Regions from separate parts of the Herbaspirillum lusitanum genome, predicted to be linked through region 3. Evidence: predicted binding sites of a transcription regulator. Region 3 holds the regulator's gene; each other region holds the start of a gene.
The links. Region 3 encodes sigma-54, which starts transcription at its own class of promoters, with help from an activator protein. Its sites were predicted from a motif close to TGGCANGNAANCTGCTTT; they were not measured.

Region 1: the regulator sigma-54 is predicted to act here: its motif matches at 3,813-3,830, upstream of glnA (type I glutamate--ammonia ligase).
Region 2: the regulator sigma-54 is predicted to act here: its motif matches at 3,418-3,435, upstream of DXT88_RS04950 (ammonium transporter).

The regions. Positions count from the first base shown of each region.
Region 1 covers NZ_QXFG01000010.1:323,943-329,611, forward strand. The annotation lists gene ntrC (nitrogen regulation protein NR(I)) at 1-279, opposite strand, end outside; gene glnL (nitrogen regulation protein NR(II)) at 399-1,472, opposite strand; gene DXT88_RS16300 (DUF4124 domain-containing protein) at 1,626-2,126, opposite strand; gene glnA (type I glutamate--ammonia ligase) at 2,275-3,690, opposite strand; gene DXT88_RS16310 (rhodanese-like domain-containing protein) at 4,063-4,527, shown strand; gene DXT88_RS16315 (response regulator) at 4,581-5,273, opposite strand; gene DXT88_RS16320 (response regulator transcription factor) at 5,282-5,669, opposite strand, start outside.
Region 2 covers NZ_QXFG01000005.1:166,553-172,221, forward strand. The annotation lists gene DXT88_RS04930 (CheR family methyltransferase) at 1-110, opposite strand, end outside; gene DXT88_RS23405 (chemotaxis protein CheB) at 119-811, opposite strand; gene DXT88_RS04935 (hypothetical protein) at 804-1,064, opposite strand; gene DXT88_RS04940 (DUF421 domain-containing protein) at 1,194-1,679, shown strand; gene DXT88_RS04945 (CinA family protein) at 1,683-2,162, shown strand; gene DXT88_RS04950 (ammonium transporter) at 2,167-3,369, opposite strand; gene DXT88_RS04955 (alkaline phosphatase D family protein) at 3,752-5,419, shown strand; gene DXT88_RS04960 (IclR family transcriptional regulator) at 5,479-5,669, opposite strand, start outside.
Region 3 covers NZ_QXFG01000003.1:197,400-203,068, reverse strand. The annotation lists gene DXT88_RS02200 (KdsC family phosphatase) at 1-207, shown strand, start outside; gene lptC (LPS export ABC transporter periplasmic protein LptC) at 204-815, shown strand; gene lptA (lipopolysaccharide transport periplasmic protein LptA) at 879-1,436, shown strand; gene lptB (LPS export ABC transporter ATP-binding protein) at 1,438-2,181, shown strand; gene DXT88_RS02180 (RNA polymerase factor sigma-54) at 2,217-3,698, shown strand; gene hpf (ribosome hibernation-promoting factor, HPF/YfiA family) at 3,822-4,175, shown strand; gene grxD (Grx4 family monothiol glutaredoxin) at 4,492-4,803, shown strand; gene DXT88_RS02165 (UbiX family flavin prenyltransferase) at 4,814-5,413, shown strand; gene DXT88_RS02160 (SDR family oxidoreductase) at 5,458-5,669, opposite strand, start outside.

The sequences.
Region 1 (5,669 bases), on a different contig from region 3:
CTGGAATGCCGAGACCGCCGAATCGAGATCGGAGAATGCGGTGATGATGATGACCGGAATGCCGGGATGCTTGGCCTTGATGGTCTGCAACAGCTCCAGGCCGGAAGCGCCGGGCATGCGGATATCGGAAACCAGTACTTGCGGCGTGCCGCTCTCCAGTGCCTGCATGGCGTCGCGTGCGCTGGAAAAGCTTTGCGTGGCGAGATTTTCTCGCGCGAGGGCTTTTTCCAATACCCAGCGTATCGATTCGTCGTCGTCAACAATCCAGATCGGTTTCATAGTGTTATCTTTTCTTGCTTATCGTTGCGTGTAATAGCGTGTAGTAGCGTGTGTAAGTCGCGTAAAAGGCTCGCGCCAATGTTGCCCTGCCCGATCCCTGCTCACCCGATGAACTACCATCAGGGAAGCGGAATCAATATCCTGAAATCCGTACATCCCGGCCGGCTTTCGCATTCGATCACCCCCATGTGCTGCTGAACGAATGTTTGCGCCAACGTCAATCCCAAACCGCTGCCTCCCTCACGACCGGATACCAGCGGGTAAAAAATACGGTCCTGGATATCCGGTGAAATACCGGGGCCGTTGTCGATGATATGCAAGTCTAGTGCCAGCCGATATCGGACCTTGGCCAGCGTCACTTGCCGCATCACGCGCGTCTGCAAAATCAGTTCGCCGTCGCCGGTGCGGATGCGTTCGGCGAGTGCTTGTGCAGCGTTGTGGACGATGTTCAGCAAGGCCTGGATCAACTGCTCCTTGTCGCCGCGGAATTCAGGAATCGACAGGTCGTAATCGCGCTTGATGGTCAGGCCGTTGGGAAACTCGGCCAGGATCAGACTGCGCACGCGTTCGCAGACTTCATGGATGTTGACGTCGCCGACGATGTGCGGCCGCCGGTGCGGCGCCAGCAGGCGATCGACCAGCGTTTGCAGGCGATCGGCTTCCTTGATGATGACCTGGGTATATTCGCGCAGCTCTTTCAGATGGCGCTCGGGCAGCTCCAGTTCCAGCAGTTGCGCCGCGCCGCGAATGCCGCCGAGCGGATTCTTGATTTCATGCGCGAGATTGCGGATCAGTTCCTTGTTGGCCTGGCTCTGGTCGAGCAGGCGCTCTTCGCGATCGAGCTTGAGTTGCTGGACGTTTTCCCGCAGCTCCAGCAGCACCGGCGTGTCGGCGTTGTCGAGCGCGGTGACGATGGTATGGACCTGCAGCGGCTCGCGGCCGATGCGCTCCAGCACGAGATCGAGGCGCTTGTCGGCGAATTGATGTTCAACCGCCTGGTAGAACAAGGTGGCCAGCTCTTTGCCGTTGAGGAACAGTTCGCTGAGCTTTTGCTGGGACAGGACCTTGAAGGAGCTCTCCAGCAGGTTTTCAGCAGCGGCGTTGGCGTATACGATGCCGCCGTTGGCGTCGAGAATGATGACTGCTGATGCCAGCAGGTCAAGACCGTCGAGTGAAGGTAAAGTTGTTTTCATGCGTTCCGTAAGTACCTGTAGTAATGCCGCATCAAGTAGGTCGTCGCGGCTTGTGGCCGTGCGCACAGATTTGTCAGCTTCCTCTCAGCAAAGCAAGATTTGGGCAAGGCTGCAGCGCCACTGACTTCCCGGCTTGCGCGCCGCTTTTACGGATTAACGCAGCTTGCCCACTTCGCGCCTGAGCGCGTCCACATTGCGCTCCGAACGGGCAATGTCGTCCTTCATGGCGGCAGCGCGTTCCTGGTATTTTGCATAGTTGCGCTCATCGCCGCGCCGCTCGGGCTCGCCGTTGTTGTAGTCCGCCTTCAGGCTCGCCAGTTTGCCCTCTTCCTGCCTGAGTTCGTCCTGCAATATCAGTTTGCGGTCGCTGTCGCGCGCTTTCTGCACCTGGCCGTCGGCCTTGGGAAAAGCGCTTGCGGTCACAGCCGGCCCCGTCGTCGCTGCCGGCTTGCCCGGTGCAGCACGTTTGGTCGGCGCCGGGGCGCTCGCAGCCGGGATATCCAGTTTGCGGCATCCTTTGCCGATGCCGGTATTGCGATATTCCGCGACGCCGTTCTGACCGATGCAGACATAGACGTCATCTGACGTCGGGGCCGCTTGCACGATGGCCGCGCAGGCCAGGCCTGACAATGCGGCAAGTACGGAAAATTTCATTGGTCCAGGCCTGAAAAATGCGATGAAACCAAGTGTATGACAAGACCCGGCGAGGAACAAACGCAGCCCGTCGGACACCAACGCAATAAGCCTCGCGCATAAAAAAAGGGAAGCAAGCTTCCCTTTTTTATCAATGCAAAATCGACGATTACAGCGAGTAGTACATGTCGAATTCGATTGGGTGTGTCGTCATGCGATAGCGTTGCACTTCCTGGCCCTTCAGGTCCAGGTAGGCGTCGATCATGCTGTCGGTGAAGACGCCGCCGCGTGTCAGGAACTCGCGATCGGCGTTCAGTGCATCCAGCGCTTCTTCCAGCGATGCGCACACTGTCGGGATCAGCTTGTCTTCTTCCGGTGGCAGATGGTACAGATCCTTCGAAGCAGCTTCGCCTGGATGGATCTTGTTTTGCACGCCGTCCAGACCGGCCATCAGCAGAGCCGAGAAGCACAGGTATGGGTTCGCCAGCGGATCCGGGAAACGTGTTTCGATACGACGACCCTTCGGGTTCGCAACGTGTGGAATACGGATCGATGCGGAACGGTTGCGTGCCGAGTAAGCCAGCTTGACCGGTGCTTCGAAACCTGGAACCAGACGCTTGTACGAGTTGGTGCCTGGGTTGGTGATCGCGTTCAGTGCCTTGGCGTGCTTGATGATACCGCCGATGTAGAACAACGCGAATTCGGACAGACCGGCATAGCCGTCGCCTGCGAACAGATTCTTGCCGTCTTTCCAGACCGATTGGTGAACGTGCATGCCGGAGCCGTTGTCGCCGACCAGTGGCTTGGGCATGAAGGTCGCTGTCTTGCCGTAGGTGTGAGCAACGTTCCAGATCACATACTTCAGTGTTTGTGTCCAGTCAGCGCGCTCAACCAGTGTCGAGAACCTGGTGCCCAGTTCGTTTTGACCTGCGCCGGCCACTTCGTGGTGGTGCACTTCAACTGGAATGCCCAGGGATTCGAGGATCAGGGACATTTCCGAACGCATGTCCTGGAAGCTGTCGACTGGAGGCACTGGGAAGTAGCCGCCCTTGACGACCGGACGATGGCCGGTGTTGCCGCCTTCGAGCTTGGCGCCGGAGCTCCACGATGCTTCTTCGGATTCGATCTTGACGAAGGAACCGGACATGTCCGCACCCCAACGCACGCCGTCGAAGATGAAGAATTCTGGCTCAGGACCGAAGTAGGCGGTATCGCCCAGGCCCGAGGACTTCAGGTACGCTTCAGCGCGCTTGGCGATGGAACGCGGGTCACGGTCGTAACCCTTGCCATCGGATGGCTCGATCACGTCACATTGCATGAACAATGTGGTTTCTTCCATGAACGGGTCGATGTTGGCGGTGTTTGGATCAGGAATCAGCAACATGTCCGAAGCTTCGATACCCTTCCAGCCGGCGATCGAGGAACCGTCGAATGCGTGACCCGATTCGAACTTGTCGATGTCGAAGTGGGAAACGGGAACAGTTACGTGTTGCTCTTTACCCCGGGTGTCGGCAAAACGGAAATCAACAAACTTGACTTCATTGTCTTTCACCAACTTCAAAACCTCTGCGGCCGTCCTTGCCATGCGAATCTCCTAAAACGAGGAAGTAGTATAAATTTGTACAATTTGGGTGATGAGCCGACTACGTGCGACTTGATGTGTGCAGCAAATACAACAGATAGTGCGCCAGAACTCAGGCGGGAATGATAGCAGATTCCATGCCACCAACTGCCTTGCGTTGATGCTTATGGCATATTTTAGGGAGTTATTGGCTGGCGGGCGTTTCCGAGCAGTGCACGGCAACACGAATAATGATCAATTATGGTGCGAAATGTATTTTTCGCACCATTAAAAAGCATATTTTCCTCTTCGCTTTATTTTGGTGCAGATATTTGCCTGCCTTGGCGTTGGGATAATGATTTATGTATCTTTTCAGCAATTATCAAAGGGACCTTGATGACAACTTCCAACGACATTCTTTCGATTGCCGGCCAACGTGCGCAAACTGGTCAGTTTCCGTATGCGGGGGCGGTCACGCCGCAAGAGGCGTTTGCCCTGCTGCAGGGCGATCCGGCCGTCAAACTGGTTGACGTGCGCACCAAGGCGGAACGCGATTGGGTCGGCCAGGTTGTGATTCCGGCGGACCAGCATCTGGCGGTGCAATGGAATCTCTACCCGGAGAGCGTGCCGAATCCACAATTTCTCGAACAGCTCGATGCCCTCGCGGACAAGCAGACAATCTTGCTGTTTCTGTGCCGTTCGGGCGTACGCTCCCGCCATGCCGCAAAACTGGCGACTGAAAACGGCTATACGCGCTGCTATGACATTCTCGAAGGTTTCGAAGGAAACAAGGACAGCGCAGGTCATCGCAAGACCATCGAAGGATGGTGCAAAGCGGGACTGCCGTGGATGGGGGCTTGAGTTGAAGTGAATCGGGCCGCTGATGCGAGCCGATTGCTGTGACAAACCCGGATTCAGAGGGACTGCAATTGCCGTCCCAGCGCCGCAACCTCAGCCGCCAGATCGGCCGACGGCATGCGACTCACCGCGATCGCTTCGATGCGTTCCAGCGTCGCGACGATGTCGACTGCAGCTATCGTGAGTGCGGCACCCTTCATCCGATGCGCCAGCCTTCCGACCGAGGCCATATCCGCCTCAGCCATGGCCGTCTGCAGGACTGCAAAATCCTCAAGCGACGTGGTGCGAAACAGCGTCGTCAGATCCACGCTGCGCATGTCGTCGATGTTCATCGGCGCTACCGCAGAGACGTCGACATCGCACCACAGCGACAGCATTTTTTTCAGATCATCGACCGGCAAGGGCTTGCCGAGTACGCCGTCCATGCCGCTGTCGAGGCAAAGCTGCATGTGCGCGGTATCGGTCTCGGCCGAGATCGCGATGATGGGCGTGTGCGCCAACTCTTCCTCGCGTTCGCGCCGGCGGAATATTTTCGCCACGTCGTAACCGCTCATGTCAGGCATCTGGCAATCCAGCAGCACCAGGTCAAACTCGCCGTCCTGCATTGCAGCAAGACCGGAGTTGCCATCCTGCGCCGTCGCTACGTCGCAACCCAGTTTCTTCAGTTGTTTCTCAATGACGACGCGGCTGGTTGCAGAATCGTCGACGACAAGAATCTGGAGCGAAGGAGCCGTAGCAATCGTATTCATGGTACGTCCTATATATCTTGGAGTTGATGCTGGATCTTGAACAGTTCATTGTCGTTGCGCACCCCCAACTTGCGGAAGGCCGCCTGCTTTTGTCCGCTGATGGTCTTGACGCTGCGCGCGAATTTTTCTGCGATCTGCGTGACGCTCAGCCCTTCCAGGCAACAGCGCAGCACTTCACGTTCGCGCGGCGACAATTCAACGTTGTCGGTGAGTGAATCGCCGTTTGGCGACTCTTCGTCCGATCCGTTACTGGACAGCATGGAGGAGATTTCCGCCGCCATGAACGGGTTCAGGTGCACACGCCCCACAGCCACCGAACGCACTGCGGCAATAAGCTCGGACAATTCCTGCTCCTTCCCCACGAAACCGCGTGCGCCCGCGCGCATCGCCAGCGCG
Region 2 (5,669 bases), on a different contig from region 3:
TGCAACGATGCCGTCCTGCTGACTTGCATGCGTCGTTCGATTCGCCTGAGGACCGTTGCTTTTTTATAATGAGAAAAATCATGGCCGCTGCGCGTCCTGAGGAGATCCATGATGGAAATCAATGTATCTTCAGCCGATTTTTCGTCGTGCGGATTCTCATCTGAACATCGATGTTCAGAGCGGAAGCAGATGGCAGCTTGATCTGAACGCGATTGTCGGCTACTTCCATCAGGCGCTGCGGGATTTCCGTCACCGGAAGCACGAAATCGATCGCCCTGGTTTCGATGGCGTTCTGCGGCATGCCGTCGTATACCGCATCTTTGGGATCTTGCGCGATGGTGATGCCGCCGGCTTCCTTGATGCGAGCGATGCCGACCGCACCGTCGGAGCCGGTCCCGGACAAAATGATGCCGACGCTGCGTACCGTGTGCGTGTCAGCCAATGTGCGGAAAAACATGTCGATGGCGACCGCGCGTCCACGCGGCCGGACCATCGGTTCCACCACCAATTGGCCGTCGCGCATTAAAAGGCTTTTGGATGGGGGAATGACGTAGACATTATTGTTCTGGATGGTGATCGGTTCATTGACCTGTCGCACCGGCATTTTTGTACTCTTTTGCAAGAGCAGCGCAATGTTGCTTTCGTGTTTCGGGGACAGATGAAGAACGATGACAAACGCCATCCCGTTTGCCGCCGGCATATTCTCGAAAAGACGCAACAATGCATCCAGTCCGCCGGCGGATGCGCCAATGCCGACAATGGGAAACTGCAGCGAGGAGGGAGGAGTCAGGGTTTGTTCTAAATCATTCATTGCTAGCCTCGATGGGGACGACTTCATTTTTTTTAAACGTCGTCGGAGCGCCAAAGAGGCGATGACTTTGTCTTTTCATTATTTTATCGGATTCGGAGAGGACGTCTGGATAACAGCCCGTCCCGCAAGAAAAAGCGAAAGGCTTTTCACCCCGAAAATAGTCTTTTTCAAGAAAAATACTTGTAGGTCGAATGCTTAAACGATCGTCAGAAAAAGACGACAGGCAGATCCCGGCCGCCGGTGTATCTGCCATTCAGGCTGCCCGGGAAGATCCCGGCGTTTTCCGTTAGGTATTCGTCCTACATATCTCTGCGAATTTCGCTGCTGGCCGCTTGCCTTGTGACGCTCGACAATAGTCATTCCCGATATGGCGGAGGATGCCATGAATATTGACTGGTCCGAGCTCTTTCGTTTTAGCGTTCCGATTGAAGAGATCGTGGTGCGGGGGACCTTGATGTATGTCTTCCTGTTTGTTCTATTTCGCCTGGTTCTGCGACGCGATGTGGGCAACGTCGGCATCAGCGACTTTCTGCTCGTGGTCATCATCGCCGATGCCTCGCAAAACGGAATGAGCGGAGACGCCAACAGTGTGCCCGATGCCATGCTGCTTGTGCTTACCCTTACCTTCTGGAACTATGCCATCGATTTCGCCAGTTACTACTCCAGGCCATTGCGACGCCTGCTTGAACCAAGACCGCTGGTGCTGATTCGGGATGGAAAGGTCCTTCGCCGCAACATGCGCAAGGAGTTCGTCACGATGGATGAGATCGAATCGAAGCTGCGGGAGAACGGCGTTACCCAGATCTCTCATGTCCGCGAAATGATCATGGAACGCGATGGAGAAATAAGCGTCATCAAGAAGGATTGAAAAATGAACTCGTTCCTGCAAGTTGCCAACTATCTGCATGCCAATTCAATACGCCTGGCGACCGCGGAATCCTGTACGGCGGGTCTTGTGGCTTCCATGCTGGGAGCAATCGACGGTTGCGGAGATTGGCTGGAGTGCGGCTTCGTCACTTACTCCCCGGCCGCCAAGATCCGCGTGCTCGGCGTGAACCCGGCAACCATTGAACGATACGGACTCAGCAGCGAGGAAGTGGCGCGAGAAATGGCGGAAGGAGCGCTGAAGAAAAGTGGCGCTAACGTCGCTATTGCCAACACGGGAGTGGCGGGGCCCGACGATGCGCCCGATGGAACCAGGGCCGGCACGGTCTGTTTTGCATGGGGCTTGCAACGCGAAGATGGCGCGATTCGGATTCATTCGGAAACGAGACTGTTTGAGGGCGACAGGAATGCCGTACGGCACGCAGCCGCCACATACGCCATTGAAAATCTCCGACGGCATTGTTGACCTGTCACCAACTGGTGTCGCGCTCCGCCGTCGACGAAATCTTGTGGATCGACAGATCGGCGCCTTCGAATTCCTGCTCCGGATCGAGGCGGATGCCGATGGCTTTCTTGAGCAGGCCGTAGACGATCCAGCCGCCGATGACGGCGATGCCGATGCCGAGCAGCGAGCCGCACAATTGCGCCATGAAGGACACGCCGCCGAGGCCGCCCAGCGCTTTCATGCCGAAGATGCCGGCCGCCAGTCCGCCCCAGGCGCCGCACAGGCCGTGCAGCGGCCAGACGCCGAGCACGTCGTCGATTTTCCATTTGTTTTGCGTGCGGGTGAACATCCACACGAAGATCGCGCCGGCGATGCCGCCGGTGACCAGTGCGCCTAGCGGATGCATCAGGTCGGAACCGGCGCATACCGCCACCAGTCCCGCCAGCGGACCGTTGTAGACGAAGCCGGGATCGTTCTTGCCCATCACCAGCGCCACCAGCGTGCCGCCGGCCATCGCCATGAGCGAGTTGAGCGCAACCAGGCCGTTCATCTTGTCGAGGGTTTGCGCGCTCATCACGTTGAAACCGAACCAGCCGACCGTCAGGATCCATGCGCCCAGCGCGAGGAAGGGAATGTTCGACGGCGGATGCGCGGCGATCGCCCCTTCGCGCGTGTAGCGGCCACGGCGTGCACCCAGCAACAGCACCGCAGGCAGCGCGATCCAGCCGCCGACCGCATGCACGACGATGGAGCCGGCGAAGTCGTGGAACTCGGCGCCGAATGCGTCCTTGAGCCAGGCTTGCACGCCGAAGTGCTGGTTCCAGGCGATGCCTTCGAAGAAGGGATACACCAGGCCGACCAGCACCGCCGTGGCGATCAGTTGCGGATGGAATTTGGAGCGCTCGGCGATGCCGCCGGAGATGATCGCCGGGATGGCGGCCGCGAAGGTCAGCAGGAAGAAGAACTTCACCAGTTCAAAGCCGCTGCGGGCCGACAGGACTTCGGCGCCGCTGAAAAAGCTGACGCCGTAGGCGACGTAATAACCGACGAAAAAGTAAGCGATGGTCGATACCGCGAAGTCGGCCAGGATCTTGACCAGCGCATTGACCTGATTCTTGCGCCGCACCGTGCCTAGTTCGAGGAACGCAAAGCCGGCATGCATCGCCAGAATCATGATTGCGCCGAGCAAAACGAAAAGCGCATCGGCACCATTTTTGTGATCGTCCACGGAAAAATCTCCCAATAATTGTGCAAAAATATTTTAAAAGCACTTTATTAAGCAAAATTCATTCCATTTCGGTGCAAATTATTAAGCGCCTGAATTTAAAAGGGATTTTTTCGAGGTTTTGGAAACCATTTGAAAATTGCACGTAAATCGTGCGAAATGGTGCGTCTGCTTGGTGCGCGGCAAAGACGAGCAGTTTGCGCTGATGTTGGCGTCCCGCTGGATTTATGGGAAGGGAGTGGAAGTAATTCAGGGTTTGCGTGGAGCAACATCGAGAATCCGAACACGAGTGGACTTGGGGCTGCACAGCCAGCATTTGTTCATGGAACGGTCACATTGCATTGCTACATTGCAATTTTCCATGTCATCAGCCAAGGAGTCCGCCATGTCCGACGATGCAGCGTCATCCTCTTCGCCGTCTTCCCCCTCATTGCCTTCGTCCCCCTCATTGCCTTTGTCTCCGTCCTCCCGTCGCGATTTTCTGCGTGATGCGGCGCTCGGCGCCGGCACACTGTTGACCGCGGGTTCGCTGACGCCCGCGTTCGCCCAGCAGGCGCCTGCGGTCGTGACGTCGGAGCGCTTGCGCCCGCAGGTCGACAGCGGCGCCATGAGCGGCGACATCACGCGCGATACGGCGATGCTGTGGAGCCGCACCGATCGCGCGGCGCGCATGGTGGTGGAGTATTCGGTCCACGAGAATTTCAAGAACGCGGTCACCATGGTCGGTCCTGCGGCGCTGGTGCGCAACGATTACACCGCGCGCGTGGATCTGCGCGGTTTACCGGTGTCGCAGCGGTTGTATTACCGCCTGCGCTTCCAGGACCTGCAGCATGAGTCGGCATGGAGTGCGCCGGTGACCGGTAGCCTGATCATTCCCGGCGGCGGTGAACTCGACATCAGCTTCGCGTTTTCCGGCGACGAGGCCGGGCAGGGGTGGGGCATCAACGAAGCCTGGGGCGGCTATCGCGTGTATGAAACCATGCGCCGCTTCAAGCCGGATTTCTTCATCCATTCGGGCGACCAGATTTATGCCGACGGGCCGATCCAGGCCGAAGTGAAGCTCGATGACGGCAGCATCTGGCGCAATCTGGTGACGCCGGCCAAGTCCAAAGTCGCGCAGACGCTCGACGACTATCGCGGCAACTTCGCCTACAACCTGATGGACGTCAACAAGAAGCGCTTCATGGCCGAGGTGCCGTTCCTGGTGCAATGGGATGACCACGAAGTGCGCAACAACTGGTATCCGGGCCAGGTGATCGGCGCAGCGGAGAAGCGCTATCAGGAGCGCGAGCTGGATGTGCTCAGACAGCGTGCACGGCAGGCGATGTTCGAGTACAACCCTTTCCGCATCGACGTCGCCGATCCTGAGCGCATCTATCGTTCCTTCAACTACGGACCCTTGCTGGAAGTGTTCATGCTCGACGAGCGCAGCTATCGCGGCGCCAATTCGCCGAATCGCCAGCCGCTGCAAGGACCGGATGCGGCTTTCCTCGGGGCGGCGCAAATGCGCTGGATCAAGCAGGCGTTGCTGCGCTCACGCTCGACATGGAAAGTGATCGCCAGCGACATGCCGATTTCCATCGTCGTACCCGATCTGAATGCGGATGTGCCGCAGGGCACCTTCGAGGCGTGGGCCAATGCCGACAACGGCAAGCCGTCCGGACGCGAGCTGGAAGTCGCAGAGCTGCTGCGCTTCATCAAGCGCCACAACATCAGGAACGTGGTGTGGGTGACGGCCGACGTGCACTACGCGTCGGCGACTTACTACATGCCGGAGAAGGCGCAGTTCACCGACTTCAAACCGTTCTGGGAATTTGTCGGCGGGCCGCTGCATGCCGGCACTTTCGGTCCCGGCGAGATCGACCGCACGTTCGGTCCGGACGTGCGCTATGTGAGCATTCCCGCCGACATGAAACAGAACCGCTCGCCGGCGGATCTGTATCAATTCTTCGGCATAGCCAAGATCGACGCCAGGACCAAGGTCATGACGGTGTCTTTGCACAATGTCGAGGGAAGCAAATTGTATGGCGTGGAGATCGCGCCGGAGGCGTGAGCGGATGGCGTGATCAGCGTCAGCGGGGGGCCGCGTCAGGGGCGGCGTTAGCGTTAACGTCAGCGACCAGGGCCGGACAGTTTCTGCGTGATCAGCTTGCAGGTTGACAGCAGTGGATCGATCAGCGCCTGCTGCAATTGAGCCGGCTTGCGGAACAGCGGAATGCTGACGCTGATGCAGGCGACCGGCGTGCCTTCGGCGCCGAAGATGGGCGCGCCGACGCAGAAGATCTGCGCTTCGTTCTCTTCGC
Region 3 (5,669 bases):
TACCTGGGCGATGACGTGATCGATTTACCGGTGCTGACCAAGGTTGGCTTCACGGCCTGCGTCGTCAACGGCCATCACGACGTCAAACAACGCGCCGACTACATCACCGAGAGCGCCGGCGGCAACGGCGCAGCGCGCGAAGTCTGCGACTTCATCCTGACCGCGCAAGGCTATTACGAGGCGGCCCTGGCCGCTTACCTGGCATGAGCAACCGCAGCGGCGAACGCTCAGCGCAGCGCATCCGGCTGATCGTCATCCTGGTGGTGCTGACGGCGCTGGCGCTGGGCAGCTTCTGGGTGCTGCAAGTCATGCGGCGCAATACCGACGACACGCTGGCCGCGCGTCCGCGCAGCAAGCCGGATTATTACGTTGAAGATTTCAGTTACGTGAAGATGTCCGAGACCGGTCAGCCGCGCTACGACATCACCGGCAAGAAGATGGTGCATTTCCCGACCGACGATTCGTTCGAAGTGACCTTGCCCGTCATCACCAGCCTGACCAAGGAAAAGCCGCCGATGACCCTGCGTTCGCAGCGCGCCAGAATTGAAGACGACAACAGCAAGATCCACATGTATGACAACGTCAACGCCGATCGCTCTGCGTTCGGCACTGCCGAAGACATGCACCTGAAAACCGAATACCTTCTGTTGCTGCCCGATGAAGACATCGCCCGCACCGACAAGCCGGTGGAAATCACGATGGGGCAATCCATCATGACCGGCACCGGCATGATCGCCAACAACGCGACGCAGGAATTTCAATTGCTCCACAATGTGCGCGGCACGTACCAGCCGCGCTCACGTCCGTCCCGTTAGCCGTTAGCCCTCAGCCCCTATCGCCAATTGGCACAATCAAACGAGATACTTGCGCAGGATCCTATGAAAACGACATCCCTACTGCCGCTGTTTACCGTGCTTCTGATGAGCGTCGCCGGCATCGCCCGCGCCGAACGCGCCGACACGGAAAAGCCGACCCGCATCGAAGCCGAGCAAATGGTGTACGACGACGTCAAGCAGGTGAAGACCTTCACCGGCAACGTCGTGCTCACGCGCGGCACGCTGCTGATCAAGGCCGGCAAGGTGGTGCTGACCACCGACCCGGCCGGCTATGAATTCGCCATCCTGTACGCAGCGCCGGGCCAACTGGCGAGTTTCCGCCAGAAGCGCGACGGCGGTCCGAACCTCTGGATCGAAGGCCAGGCCGAACGCATCGAATACAGCGAGAAGACTGAAATCTCGAAACTGTTTACGCGTGCCCATATGCAGCGCATGGACGGCCCGCGCGTGACCGACGAGGTCAACGGCGAGTTCATCTCCTACGACAGCCGCGCCGAGTTTTATTCGGTCAACAACACCAACACCGGCGAAAGCAAACCCGGCGGCGGTCGCATCACCGCGATCATCCAGCCGCGCGTCGATTCTTCGAAGGGCCAATAACATGGCGATCAGTTCTCTGGTTGTACGCGGATTGCAAAAAAGCTACGGCGCGCGCCAGGTCGTGCGCGATGTCTCGCTCGAGGTCGCCAGCGGCGAAGTGGTCGGACTGCTCGGCCCCAACGGCGCCGGCAAGACCACCTCGTTCTACATGATTGTCGGCCTGGTGCCGTCCGACGGCGGCGAGATCGACCTCGACGGTTCGGCGATTTCGCGCTTGCCGATCCACGAGCGTGCGCAACTCGGCCTGTCCTATCTGCCGCAGGAAGCCTCGGTGTTCCGCAAGCTCAACGTGGAAGACAACATCCGCGCCGTGCTGGAACTGCGCAAGGAAGACGGCAAGTCGCTCAGCCGCGATGAAATCGAAGGCCGCCTCAACAGCCTGCTGCACGAATTGCAGATCGAGAAGCTGCGCGAAAGCCCGGCGTTGTCGCTGTCCGGCGGCGAACGCCGGCGCGTCGAGATCGCGCGCGCGCTGGCGACCGATCCACGCTTCGTGCTGCTCGACGAACCGTTCGCCGGTATCGATCCGATCGCCGTGATCGAGATCCAGCGCATCGTGCGCTTCCTCAAGGAACGCGGCATCGGCGTGCTGATCACCGACCACAACGTGCGCGAAACACTGGGCATCTGCGACCGCGCCTACATCATCAATCAGGGCACCGTGCTGGCCAGCGGCAGCCCCGACGACATCATCGCCGATGAATCCGTGCGCCGCGTGTATCTCGGCGAACACTTCCGCATGTAATCTGCACGCAATTTTTGCGGCCAACTGAAAACTGAATGAAACAATCCCTCCAGCTTCGCACCTCCCAGCATCTCGCATTGACGCCGCAGTTGCAGCAGTCGATCCGTTTGCTGCAGCTGTCGACACTGGAGCTGCATCAGGAACTGGAACAGATCCTGTCGGACAATCCACTGCTGGAACGCCTCGACGACGCGCTCGACAATTCCGTGCGGCTGCTGGCCGACGGCGCCCTCAGCAGCTCGCCTTCGGCGCAGGCCGAGCCGGTCGAGAACAGCGCGCCCAGCGCCGCGCCCGCTGAAGGCGAAGCCGGCGATCCGCAGGACAGCCCGGCCGGCGACGAGCATGCCGGCAGCGACGCCGACTGGAGCTTCGACGACGTCGCCCGCACCGGCAAGACGCCCGACGACGAAGACTCGCGCCCGCAACTCGAAGCGCACGACGTCACCTTGCGCGAACACTTGCAGGAGCAGACCCGCCTCACCGTACGCAGCCTGCGCGATCGCGCATTGATCGAGCTGATCGTCGATGCGATTGATGACCACGGTTATCTCGAAGAGCCGCTGGAAGAAATCCACGCACGCCTGCCCGAAGAACTGGAAATCGAACTTGACGAACTGACCATTGCGCTGAAGCTGCTGCAGAGTTTCGATCCGGCCGGCGTCGGCGCGCGCAGTGCTTCGGAATGCCTGGCGCTGCAGATCCGGCGCCTGCCGAAAGTTGCCTTTGTCACACGCCGGCTCGCGCTCACCATCGTCGAGGATTATCTGGCGCTGTTCGCCCAGCGCGATTTCAACAAGATCAAGAAGGCGCTCGGTTGCGACGATGAAGACCTGCGCGAGGCGCAAGCCGTGATCCGCCAGTGCCATCCGCATCCCGGCGCGGTGTTTGCCTCGGGCCGGTCCGACTACGTCGTGCCCGACGTGATTGTCAAAGCATCCAAGGACGGCTGGCAGGTTTTGCTCAACCATGACGTGATGCCGCGACTGCGCGTCAACGCCATGTACGCCAATGCGCTCAAGCAAACCAAGGGCGACGGATCGCTCGGTTCGCAGCTGCAGGAAGCCAAGTGGCTGATTAAAAATATGCGTCAGCGCTTCGACACGATTTTGCGTGTCGCCCAGGCAATTGTTGAGAGGCAACGCAACTTTTTTTCACATGGCGCAGTTGCCATGCGCCCCCTTGTGTTGCGCGAAATAGCTGATACACTAGGTCTACACGAGAGCACTATTTCTCGTGTAACGACTCAGAAGTACATGCTGACCCCGCATGGCATGTTTGAGTTGAAATACTTCTTCGGCAGCCACGTCGCAACAGAAACCGGAGGTGAAGCTTCCTCCACTGCGATACGGGCTCTCATCAAACAACTGATAGGAGCAGAAGACCCTAAGAACCCACTCTCTGATAGCAAGATTGCAGATATGTTGGCGGAACAGGGCATGGTGGTGGCGCGACGGACCGTCGCGAAATACCGCGAAGTGCTCAAAATCCCGCCGGTGAATCTCCGCAAATCTCTGTAAGTTTTTCTGAAGCAAAGCATCGTTGCTGTGTTCTGTTGAGTTCGGGTGTTTTGTTCTGGTGCTGCCTGCAAGCAACCGGACAATGCGTAAGAACCTCCAGCAATCTCACGATAGGAGTGCTGTATGAATCTGACCATTAGTGGCCATCACCTCGATTTGACCCCCGCCATCCGCGAGTACGTGCAAAACAAGCTGACGCGCATCAAGCGCCACTTTGACCATGTGATCGACATCAGTGTCATTCTCAGCGTAGACAAGCTGACCGAAAAAGAAAAACGCCAGAAAGCAGAAATAAACGTTCATATCAAGGGGAAAGACCTGCATGCCGAGAGCATTGCACACGACCTGTACGCCGCCATTGACATGCTGATCGACAAGCTGGATCGCCAGGTCATCAAGCACAAGGACCGCGTACAAAACCATCACTCGATGGCAAAACGCCTGCCGGAAGAACCGGTTTCCGCAACTGCCTCGTGATAGCCAACTAGCCGGCGGACTGGACCGGCAACAGAAAAAGGGCGCGCAAGCGCCCTTTCTTGTTTTCGCGGCATGACTTTATTGGTTTTTTTCAAACCCTTTCAAATATTCCAAGATCTTTTACGGAATATTTTCCGCCTGCCTCCCAAGCCTGTCTTGCAATCCCGCAAATCATTTACATGTTGGTCACAGCAGGCCAGAACATAAACCGCGCCGTGTTGCCTGAAAGACATTCCCTGCACAACGGCACTCTCCCAACGCACGCGCCCGCTTTTTCATATAATGGCGGCATTGCGAACTTTTTGAAGGTGTAGTCATGAGCGAAGTCCAATCCTGGATCAAGGAAACCGTTACCCAAAACCCCGTCGTGCTGTTCATGAAGGGCACGGCGCAATTCCCGCAATGCGGCTTCTCGGGCAAGGCGATCCAATTGCTCAAGGCCAGCGGCGCGGAAAACATCGTGACCGTCAACGTGCTGGAAAGCGCCGACGTGCGCCAGGGCATCAAGGAATACTCGAACTGGCCGACCATTCCCCAGCTGTACGTCAAGGGTGAATTCATCGGCGGCTCCGATATCCTGAGCGAAATGTACGAATCGGGCGAATTGCAAACCCTGTTCAAGGACTGATCTCCTGTCCATCGCTACAAATTCCACGCCGCCCCGCCAACGCCTGATCGTCGCCATCACCGGCGCGACCGGCGTGGCGTACGGCGTGCGGCTATTGGACGTGCTGCGCGAGGCGAATGTGGAAACCCATTTGCTGGTGTCCGAAGCCGGTGTGCTGAACCTGCACCAGGAACTCGACATGAGCCGCAAGGACGTCGAAGCGCTGGCCGATGTGGTCCATCCGGTGCGCGACGTCGGCGCCTCGATCGCCAGCGGTTCGTTCGCCTCGTCGGGGATGATCGTTGCGCCCTGTTCGATGAAGACGCTTGCCGCCATCGCCAACGGCCTGTCCGACAATCTCATCTCGCGCGCCGCCGACGTGGTCCTGAAAGAACGCCGCCGCCTGGTGCTGATGGTGCGTGAAACGCCGTTCAATCTGGCCCACCTGCGCAATATGACCAGCGTTACCGAAATGGGCGGCATCATCTTCCCGCCGCTGCCCGGCTTCTACCACCGCCCGCAATCGATCGCCGAAATGATCGATCACACGCTGGGCCGCGTGCTAGACCTCTACGACATTCCGCATGCGCTGACGCCGCGCTGGGCCGGTCTGAAAAATCAGCCGACATAAAAAAACGCTGCCTGAGGCAGCGTTTTTGTTTGCGGAAGAATATCTTAGCCGCGGCCGATGAAAGGCATCTTCGTCGCCATCACCGTCATGAACTGCACATTGGCATCCAGCGGCAGGCTGTCCATGTAGAGGATCGCCTTCGCCACATGGTCGGCATCCATGGTCGGCTCAACCTGGGTCGATCCATCGGCCTGCAAGGTGCCCTTCTTCATCAGCTCGGTCATGTCGGTCGAGGCATTGCCGATATCGATCTGGC